3 regions of the Pseudomonas sp. AC355 genome follow, and region 1 is predicted to be linked to each of the others. Evidence: predicted binding sites of a transcription regulator. Region 1 holds the regulator's gene; each other region holds the start of a gene.
The links. Region 1 encodes FliA, which starts transcription of late flagellar genes. Its sites were predicted from a motif close to CTAAAGTTTNNNNNNNNNNNGCCGNTAA; they were not measured.
Positions count from the first base shown of each region.

Region 1 (3,274 bases):
CAGTTACAAGCGCTGTGGGCTGGCCGGCTGCATTCTGAGTAAACTGGATGAGGCAACCAGCATGGGAGAGGTATTGGGTCTGGCTATTAGCCACCGTCTACCGGTAGCCTATCTGGCAGACGGCCCGCGAATTCCGGACGATGTACATGTGCCGCGCAGCCATCAGTTGGTCAGCCGTGCTGTAGGCCTGCAGGCTCCGGATGAACCGAGTGAGGATACGATGGCCGATATGTTTGCCGGGTTGTACCAAGACCCGGCACGACGCGCAGGATGATCATGCAGGTGTGGCGAAGCGCTGGCTGTGGTCGTTCCAGCAGCGCACAATGGCCATGTGGCTCTAAAGCGAAGTTAGACAAGGTGTATAGATAACATGGGTATGCATCCCGTACAGGTGATCGCGGTGACCGGCGGCAAGGGCGGCGTTGGCAAGACCAATGTGTCGGTGAATTTGTCGTTGGCGCTGGCGGATCTCGGTCGGCGCGTCATGCTCATGGATGCTGACCTGGGGCTGGCCAACGTCGATGTATTGCTCGGCCTGACGGCCAAGCGCACCCTGGCTGACGTCATCGACGGCCAGTGCGAGCTTCGCGATGTTGTCCTGCAGGGTCCGGGTGGCATTCGTGTCGTGCCGGCGGCCTCCGGTACTCAGAGCATGGTGCAGCTTACGCCCATGCAGCATGCCGGTCTGATCCAGGCTTTCAGTGATATCAGCGACAACCTCGATGTACTGATCGTGGACACCGCCGCGGGCATCGGCGACTCGGTGGTGAGCTTCGTACGTGCTGCGCAGGAAGTGCTGGTGGTGGTATGTGACGAGCCGACCTCGATCACCGACGCTTACGCGCTGATCAAGCTCCTCAATCGTGACCACGGCATGAACCGTTTTCGGGTGCTTGCCAATATGGCGCATAGCCCGCAAGAGGGCCGTAATCTGTTTGCTAAGCTGACCAAGGTGACCGACCGTTTTCTGGATGTTGCGCTGCAGTACGTGGGCGCAGTGCCTTATGACGAATCGGTACGCAAGGCCGTACAGAAACAGCGTGCGGTATATGAGGCGTTCCCTCGTTCGAAGTGCGCGCTGGCGTTCAAGGCGATTGCCCAGAAGGTTGATGCGTGGCCATTGCCGGCCAACCCGCGAGGCCACCTGGAATTTTTCGTTGAACGCCTGGTGCAACAACCGACTGCAGACACGGCTGTATGACGACAGCCTCTGGACTCCGTATGTACAGCAAGGCAACAGCACGAGATTCACAGCATCAGTTGATTGAGCGTTACGCGCCATTGGTCAAACGCATCGCCTACCACCTGTTGGCGCGTCTGCCTGCCAATGTGCAGGTGGACGACCTTATTCAGGCCGGCATGATTGGCCTGCTTGAGGCATCGCGTAAATACGACGCCGGTAAGGGCGCCAGTTTCGAGACGTTCGCGGGTATCCGTATCCGGGGTTCGATGCTTGATGAGGTGCGCAAGGGTGATTGGGCGCCGCGTTCGGTGCACCGCAACAGCCGGATGGTCAGCGACGCAATCCGAAAAATTGAAGCGAGAACGGGAAGAGACGCTAAAGATCAGGAGGTTGCTGCCGAACTCCAATTGAGTCTCGAAGATTACTACGGCATTCTTGGCGACACGTTGGGTAGCCGCCTGTTCAGTTTCGACGATCTGTTGCAAGAAGGCGAAAGCGGTGGGCTGCAGGAAGACACAAGCTCCTTGCTGCAAGGGCCTTCGCATGAACTGGAAGACAATCGTTTCCAGGCAGCGCTGGCCGACGCTATCAGCAATCTGCCGGAGCGTGAGCGGTTGGTGTTATCGCTGTATTACGACGAGGAGTTGAATCTCAAGGAAATCGGCGAGGTACTGGGGGTTAGTGAGTCGCGGGTCAGCCAATTACACAGTCAGTGTGCCGCGCGTTTACGCGCACGGTTAGTGGAATGGCGCGCATAAGGAATTAGCAGGGCGCTGGAAAAACACAGTGAACGCAGCAAAGCCGGGCGCAATAGTTTTGCGGCGTTCCGCCAGGCCGGTTTCACGATTTATAAGCGCTTCAGAATGCTGATGGCGTTTTAGGACTGTACGGAGGTCGACTTGGACAAGAACATGAAAATCCTCATCGTCGATGATTTCTCGACGATGCGCCGGATCATCAAGAATCTTTTGCGTGATTTGGGCTTTACCAATACGGCGGAAGCCGACGATGGCGTCACGGCCTTGCCGATGCTGCAAAGCGGCAGTTTTGACTTCCTAGTGACCGACTGGAACATGCCGGGCATGAGCGGAATCGATCTGCTGCGCGCGGTGCGTGCGGATGAACGCTTGAAGCAAATGCCAGTGTTGATGGTAACGGCAGAAGCCAAGCGTGATCAGATCATCGAGGCCGCTCAGGCTGGTGTGAACGGCTACGTGGTCAAGCCATTCACCGCCCAGGTGCTCAAGGAAAAGATCGAAAAAATCTTCGAGCGGGTCAACGGCTGATGTCTGCCGCGAGGTTGTTATGGAACACGAAGATTCTCAAGAGGCCGACCTCGAGTCGACTCTGAAAAGCAATGCCCGCCAACTGGTAAGCAGCCTCGAACAAGGCAACTTTGGCGAAGCGGTACAGCTGATCAATGAACTGAACAAGGCACGCGACCGTGGTCTTTACCACGAAGTCGGCAAGCTCACGCGTGAGCTGCACAACGCCATCGTCAATTTTCAGCTTGACCCTCGGGTGCCCCACGCCAATGAAGTCTCACAGATATCTGACGCGACGGAGCGGCTCAACTACGTCGTGACCATGACCGAGCGTGCGGCCAATCGCACCATGGATCTGGTCGAGCAGAGTGCACCACTGGTCAATGATTTGAGCAGCGAAGCCGATGCTCTGAGCGAAGATTGGGGGCGTTTCATGCGCCGTGAAATGGGCGCTGAGGCTTTCCGTGAGTTGGCCAAACGCATCGAGCTGTTTTTGGCGCGCAGCCAGCGTGACAACAGCAAACTGTCCGGGCACCTCAACGACATTTTGCTGGCGCAGGACTATCAGGATCTGACCGGGCAGGTGATCAAACGCGTCACCCAGTTGGTGACCGAGGTAGAGAGCAATCTGCTGAAACTGATGCTGATGGCCAGCCAGGTCGACCGTTTCGCCGGCATCGATCACGATCACAATGAATTACGTGTAGAGCAGAACAAACAAAAAAATACGTCCCATGGTGAAGGTCCACAGATTCATGCCGATAAGCGTGATGACGTCGCATCGAACCAGGACGACGTCGACGATTTGCTGTCCAGCCTGGGATTT
Region 1 is NZ_OZ409843.1:751,771-755,044, forward strand. It holds gene flhF (flagellar biosynthesis protein FlhF) at 1-274, shown strand, start outside; gene fleN (flagellar synthesis regulator FleN) at 362-1,201, shown strand; gene fliA (RNA polymerase sigma factor FliA) at 1,198-1,941, shown strand; gene ACZ0AI_RS03630 (chemotaxis response regulator CheY) at 2,095-2,469, shown strand; gene ACZ0AI_RS03635 (protein phosphatase CheZ) at 2,489-3,274, shown strand, end outside.

Region 2 (3,274 bases), 520 kb from region 1:
ACTGCGCAGCTTGGCTCCGTCGAGTTCCACCTTGACCTGGTCTGACTGCTTGAGCGCTGCTCTGAACGCGTTGCGACGCTGATGATAAAGCACCATTTGGGGAATTTCGCCGCTGTAGCAGCGCTCTCCCTGATGCTCACTTACCTGCATGCCGGCTGGGCAATCCCAGGCGATCAGTACCCCGTCATGCAGAGATTCAACGCGGAAAGCTTCGCCGTTCTGCAGGTAGCGCTCGCCATCACTGGGGATCATCTCATCGAGAATCAGCAGATTCTGATCGCGGTCTACCTCTATCACAAAGCTTTGGAAGCGCTGATTGCGCTCCTTGAACATGATGATCAGGGGGTCATGGTGGTGTTGCAGAAGGCGTAGGTTGGCAACAATTTCCATCGGTGCTTTGAGCACTTTCGGAGGTTGCGGGCCATCGTCCTGGGCGAAGGGGTTGGACACGAACCAGTGATCTCCGGGGCATAGTACTGCTGCGTCAATGATAATGCCGTTTCGGCATCATTGCGCATCTTGTTGTTATGTCAGGCCTGGCTGAGTGGGCGCTTGCTGCCGATTTTAGCGGTGCCACCGCTGCTGTCATAGAGCGAAGGCGTTTCGTTGCCGCGCAAAATACCGAGCATGTTTTCTGTTGATTTCTGGCTTGATCGGATGATCCGGCCATTGCGCAGGTTGGCGCTCTGGCAGCTCTCCAGCAGGCTACTCAGTTTATCGCTAGCGGTCACTAGGGCATCACCCTGATCCGAACGCTCGGCGAGCGCCAGCAAGCCGGCGCGATCAGCGCTCAGGTTGAAGCCGAGGAGTATCTGGGTGCGATGCTTGCCATGCTGGTCAAGGCTGGCCAGCAAGGGCTGCTTGTCTGCCAGTATCTGCTGCAGGCGCGGCAAATCATGCTCGCTCAGGGCCTGGAATTCGGCTTCGATCAGCTCAAGCAATTGCTCGGCGTGGCCGATATCTTCATTGAATAGGTCGAGCAGGGGCGTAGCGTTCATAAGCGGGCTCTCTGGGGAAGAAACTGTTCAAGATCTGTCGGCCAACAAGCCAGCAAAACGGCGAACGGTCTCTAGGCGTCCAACACCCCAGTACAAGCCCGAAGACTAGCGCTGGGACTCGAAATTGAGCAGTTTGCTCGCGACGCGCGGGCTATCGACCTGGTAAGTGCCGTCAGTAATGGCTTGCTTGAGCTTGGCTACCCGGTCGGTATCGACGGCAGGCTGGTCGCGCAGCTTGTCGACGGTTTTCTGTAATTGCTGTGCTTCACTGCTCAGCTGAACGGATTCACCGCTCTTTGCGCTGACAGCCGCTTTCTGGGCGGCGGCTTCGTTACCACCGGCCTTGTTATCGATGGCTTCGTTCTTGCCGCCCTGGGCGCTACCGGCACGTGTTGTGCTGGCTGGCGTGGTGCTGTTGAGTCGGTTGAAATCGATGACCATGATGCAAAACCTCTGACAGAGTTTGGACGCTTGCCTAGTTTGTCGGCTATGCCCAGAAAAACTTTAGGCAAAAAATTGCGTCGCTTGCACAGTCTAAAACACCCTCATTCTCCAGTCAGCCAGTCCGTTCGACAATGCCTGTAGAAATAAATGCAAGTCATGCCTACATGGAGACTTCAACCTGCCCCGGGCCTAGCACTCTGGCGCGAACCACCCGTTGCGAGCGCTGGTTGCGCACACTGATCTGCTTACCCACGGCACCGTCGGAAAGCGCCTCGCCGGGCATGCGCACATTGATACCACCGCTGCGTGCGCTGATCACTACCTGATCGCCGCGGCGGATTACCTCTGCTTGACGGATGTGTGTGGGGGCCAAGACTTGATCTGGCAGCATGGCGCGGGTGGCTTTTCTGCCGATCGCTTGTTCTACATCAGTCAGATAGCCCTGGTTGAGCAAGCCTACATCTCGCTCCGCCAGCATTACATCGGCTTCGCTGAGCACGCCTTCGCGTTTGACGGGCTGCACCAGGGTAACCACCTCACGATACAGGCGCACCTGACCGGGAACGAATACCGTCCAAGGTGCTGCGCCATCGCAACGTACGCGCATGGTCACTCTGCCTACTGGTTCGGCTGGCGTTTCCAGGGTCGTCGTCAGCGATTGATCACATAACGGTAGCCGCAGGCGTGGATCCAAGCGGTTGATCTGAATCTCGTGCCGCGCCTGGATATTGCTGCGCTGCAAATAGTCCTCTACGGCCTGCTCAAGAAAGCGCTGAGTCTCGCCGATAAGCTGATCGGGCAGGGTGACTGAGGCAGTTGTCAGCGTGCTATAGCCGAGTGCCAGTAAAGCAGGTAAAACTGCCAAGTAACGAAGGCTCTTGGTTATCGAGCGTCGAATAATTGTCGTTTGTGCATTCATGCCTGGTTGGAAGCAAGGTGCGTGCCGCCTGCTACGCTAACTAAATCTGATGTGTTACTGGAATCATGGGAGCCCGTACATGGCCGGTGTGATGGATTCGGTCAACCAGCGTACTCAGCTGGTTGGGCAAAATCGCCTAGAACTGCTGCTGTTTCGTCTCGATGGCCCACAGCTGTACGGGATCAACGTCTTCAAGGTGAAGGAGGTGTTGCAATGCCCGAAACTCACCATCATGCCCAAGTCGAGCCCGGTGGTTCGCGGTGTGGCGAGCATCCGCGGCGGCACTATTCCGATTCTGGATCTGTCCATGGCGACAGGCAAACGGCCGTTGGGTGGTGATCTGCAGAGCAGCTTCGTCATCATCACTGAGTACAACACCAAGGTGCAGGGTTTCCTGGTGCGCTCTGTGGAGCGCATCGTCAATATGAACTGGGAAGAAATTCACCCGCCGCCCAAGGGGGCAGGGCGCGATCACTATCTGACGGCAGTAACGCGTCTGGATGACAAGCTGGTCGAAATCATCGACGTAGAGAAAATTCTCGCCGAAGTAGCACCGACCTCCGAGGTTATCTCCGTTGGCGTGGTGGACGTTGAGACCCAGACCAAGGCGGTCAGTCAGCATGTGCTGATCGTCGATGACTCTTCGGTCGCGCGTAAACAGGTGATGCGTTGTCTGCAGACGGTCGGCGTCGAGGTGACTGCATTGAATGACGGGCGTCAGGCACTGGATTTCCTACGCGCGATGGTGGATGAGGGCAAGTCGCCGGAGCAGGAACTATTGATGATCATCTCCGACATTGAAATGCCTGAGATGGATGGCTATACGCTCACCGCGGCGATTCGCACTGATCCGCGCATGCAGAAGCTGCACATTCTCCTGCATACTTCGCTATCCGGAGTATTCAACCAGGCG
Region 2 is NZ_OZ409843.1:232,375-235,648, forward strand. It holds gene ACZ0AI_RS01205 (flagellar brake protein) at 1-390, opposite strand, end outside; gene ACZ0AI_RS01210 (flagella synthesis protein FlgN) at 531-998, opposite strand; gene flgM (flagellar biosynthesis anti-sigma factor FlgM) at 1,104-1,439, opposite strand; gene flgA (flagellar basal body P-ring formation chaperone FlgA) at 1,603-2,361, opposite strand; gene ACZ0AI_RS01225 (chemotaxis protein CheV) at 2,441-3,274, shown strand, end outside.
Region 2: a site for FliA is predicted at 1,479-1,506, ahead of flgM (flagellar biosynthesis anti-sigma factor FlgM). Genes of this name have one in related genera too.

Region 3 (3,274 bases), 360 kb from region 1:
ATCCTCGAAGGCATGCTCAGGGCCAGGGAAAACGCCTGTTTCCACCTCAGCTGAAAAGGCCTGTGCCGCTTGATGCAGTAGCCCACGCATGTCTGCGTACTGTTTGACGACGCGCGCATGTCTCTGTGGAAAATCCATGAGCAGGCCTCAGCTAGCCGCTAAAACCCTCAGTGTTTGGCGAGCAGCCGTGAGGCGTCGAAGCCCATGCGCATGTTGCCCCAGTGGCGACCGTCGAAAATGAACGGTACGTCGATCTCGGTCATGATCTCGCCGGTGTCGCGCAGGTAGGTCTGCAGCAGGAAGCGTTGGGTGTTGGTTGCTGCGCGCAGGCCCACAGGGTCGGAGAACATGCGCTTGTTGCGGCACACCGGCAGGTCGACGGCGCGATTGCCGGTGGGCGCTTTCGACACCCAGCTGTTGTTCACCGGGCAGTAGCCTTTGTTGTCGACGATAAAGGTGACGATGCCACCCGACGTGCCCTTGGTCAGCTTGTCGATCTCTTCCTGGCAGATCTGCGCGAAGCGCTCGGTGTAGCCGGTCATGTACTGCTTGGGATCGGTGTTGGGTATCAACCGGTAGTTCTGGTCGAACAGGTTCACGCCCTCGCGCTGCAACGCGGCCAGGCGAACCTGCAGGATGTCGCGGCACTGGCTAGCGCGGGTGATGGCGGCATCCAGTTCGCCTTGGCCGAGCACGAAGCGGCCGAGCAGCGTCTGCACTTTTTCGGCTACGCCAGAGAGGTCGCGGGTAGCGGTGGCAGAGCGTTGCATGCGCTCGTCGATGGCCTGGCTGTCGGCGTGAATCTGCGTGACTCGTTCGTTGATGCCGGTATTGGCATCGGCCACCTGCTGGATGTGTTCGGCGATTTCCGCGAGCTTACCGTTGGTGGACTCGAAGTCGACGATCATGCTTTCGAAGTGGCCAGTGGCGCGTTCGACCACTACCTGGGTTTCGCGGGCGCTGGTGCTGATCAGTGCAGTCTGCTCGTGAGTCGAGCCCACTTCCTTGAGCATGGCGTCGATGTTCTGGGAGATGTCGCCAGTGGCGCGGCTGACGTTCTGCGCCAGGGTGCGTACTTCGTCGGCGACCACGGCGAAGCCACGGCCGCTTTCGCCAGCGCGGGCGGCTTCGATGGCCGCGTTGAGAGCCAGCAGGTTGGTCTGCGAGGAGATCTGCTGGATCAGCCCGACCACCGACTTGATGTTCGAGGAGCGCTCGTTGAGTGCGGACACCAGCACGCCAAACTCGTTGAGGCTGTTGGAGATAGCGCCAATGTTGCCGGTCACTTCCAACAGCTCGGCGTAGGAGTCGCGGGCCATGCTGAGGTTCTGTGCGGTGGTGCCGGAGATCGCCTGAGTCTGCTGCGACACTTCTGCGATGCGGCCAACGGCGCTGTTGCTCTCGCTCATCACTTCATTGGCGAAGCGTGCCTGGTGGGTGGCGCTTTCGCTGGAGTCGCTGATGTTCTTCAGCGAGCGGGCGGACTCCACGGCGATCTGCACGGTGAGTGCCTGCACATTGCTGATGATCTCGCGTTGCTTGGCCAGGAAGCGGTTGCAGGTGCTGGCCAGGGTGCGGATTTCATCGTGGGTCAGCAGCGGCAGATCGCGGGACAGGTCGCCTTCGCCGTTGGCGATTTCTTCCAGGGCGCGGGTCATGTTGTCGACCGGCCGCACGATCAGGTGGCGGAAGTACCAGACCATGAAGCTGACCATGCCCAGGGTGAACAGCGCACTGAGCAGCAGCGCGTTGCCGAGGGTGTCGAGCTTGGCCTCGATGCGGCTCAGCAGAGCGGCATCGATCTGCGCGGCTTGCAGTTGCTGGAGGATGTCGGCACGCAGGCTGGTAGCGACCCAGAACAGCAGGCCACTGACCAGCACCAGCAGGAAAAGGCTGGATAACTTCTTGGTCAGGGTATCGAAAAAGTGCATCTCGATTGAATCGTAAAGCGACTTCAACGACTGCATGCCGCAGCTCCTGGCAAAGAAAACATCCGTGGGTTTCTATTTATTCGACCAGCAGTGCAGAAGCTTTAATGACTGCGCCGCTTTCGACGACGTTCCGCGCTCTTTCAGGATGGGTGTTCGCGCGCAGGGTGAGAATTGTAGAGCTTCGCTTGATGCGGATAAAGCGGTCGCCAGCAGGAAAAATAGTAGGCATAACGACAGATACCGGCGCGAGGGCCGGTATCGTTACGAGCTGCACTGTGATGCCGCGGTTTAGCCGCGCTGGCCGATCTCCACTTCCTGCGCTGTCCAGCCGGCGACCCGGTCGCTGAGCGACAGACCAAGACCCGGTCGCGTCGGTACCAGCATGCGCCCGTCACGGGTTTCCAGGCGCTCGTTGAACAGCGGCTCCAGCCACTCGAAGTGCTCGACCCAGGGCTCGGTGGGGTAGGTCGCGGCAAGGTGCACGTGCAGTTCCATGGCGAAATGCGGGGCCAGCATCAAGCCCGCCTGTTCGGCCATCGAGGCGATTTTCAGGAACGGGCTGATACCGCCGACGCGAGGCGCATCGGGCATCAGGTAGTCGGCGCCACGGGTCTTGATGAACTCGGCGTGCTCGGCAACGCTGGTGAGCATTTCCCCGGTGGCGATCGGCGTGTCGAAGGCTGCCGCCAGGGCTGCGTGACCTTCGGCGTCATAGCAGTCCAGCGGTTCTTCGATCCACACCAAGTTGTATTCTTCGAACTTGCGGCACATGCGCTGGGCGGTCGGGCGATCCCATTGCTGGTTGGCGTCGACCATCAGCGGGAAGTCGTCGCCCAGGTGGCGGCGCACGGTGCTGACGCGCTCGATGTCGATAGCCGAGTTGGGTTGGCCGACCTTGAGCTTGATGCCGCCAATGCCTTTTTCGCGGGACAGGTCAGTGTTCTTCATCAATTGATCGAGTGGCGTGTGCAGGAAGCCGCCCGAGGTGTTGTAGCAGCGCACCGAGTCGCGCTGAGCGCCGAGCAGGCGCGCCAGGGACAGGCCAGCACGCTTGGCCTTCATGTCCCACAGGGCGACGTCGAAGGCGCCGATGGCCTGGGTCGACAGTCCGCTGCGGCCCACGGATGCACCGGCCCAGCACAGCTTGGTCCAGAGCTTCTGGATGTCGCTGGGGTTTTCACCTATCAGTGCCGGCGCGATCTCTTTGGCATGGGCGAACTGGCCTGGGCCGCCCGCGCGCTTCGAGTAACTGAAGCCAAGGCCGCGATGGCCATCCTTGCTTTCGATCTCCACGAACAGCATGGCGATCTCGGTCATCGGCTTCTGCCGGCCAGTCAGCACCT
Region 3 is NZ_OZ409843.1:396,507-399,780, forward strand. It holds gene ACZ0AI_RS01945 (methyl-accepting chemotaxis protein) at 168-1,967, opposite strand; gene ACZ0AI_RS01950 (L-talarate/galactarate dehydratase) at 2,220-3,274, opposite strand, start outside.
Region 3: a site for FliA is predicted at 2,169-2,196, ahead of ACZ0AI_RS01945 (methyl-accepting chemotaxis protein). Genes of this name have one in related genera too.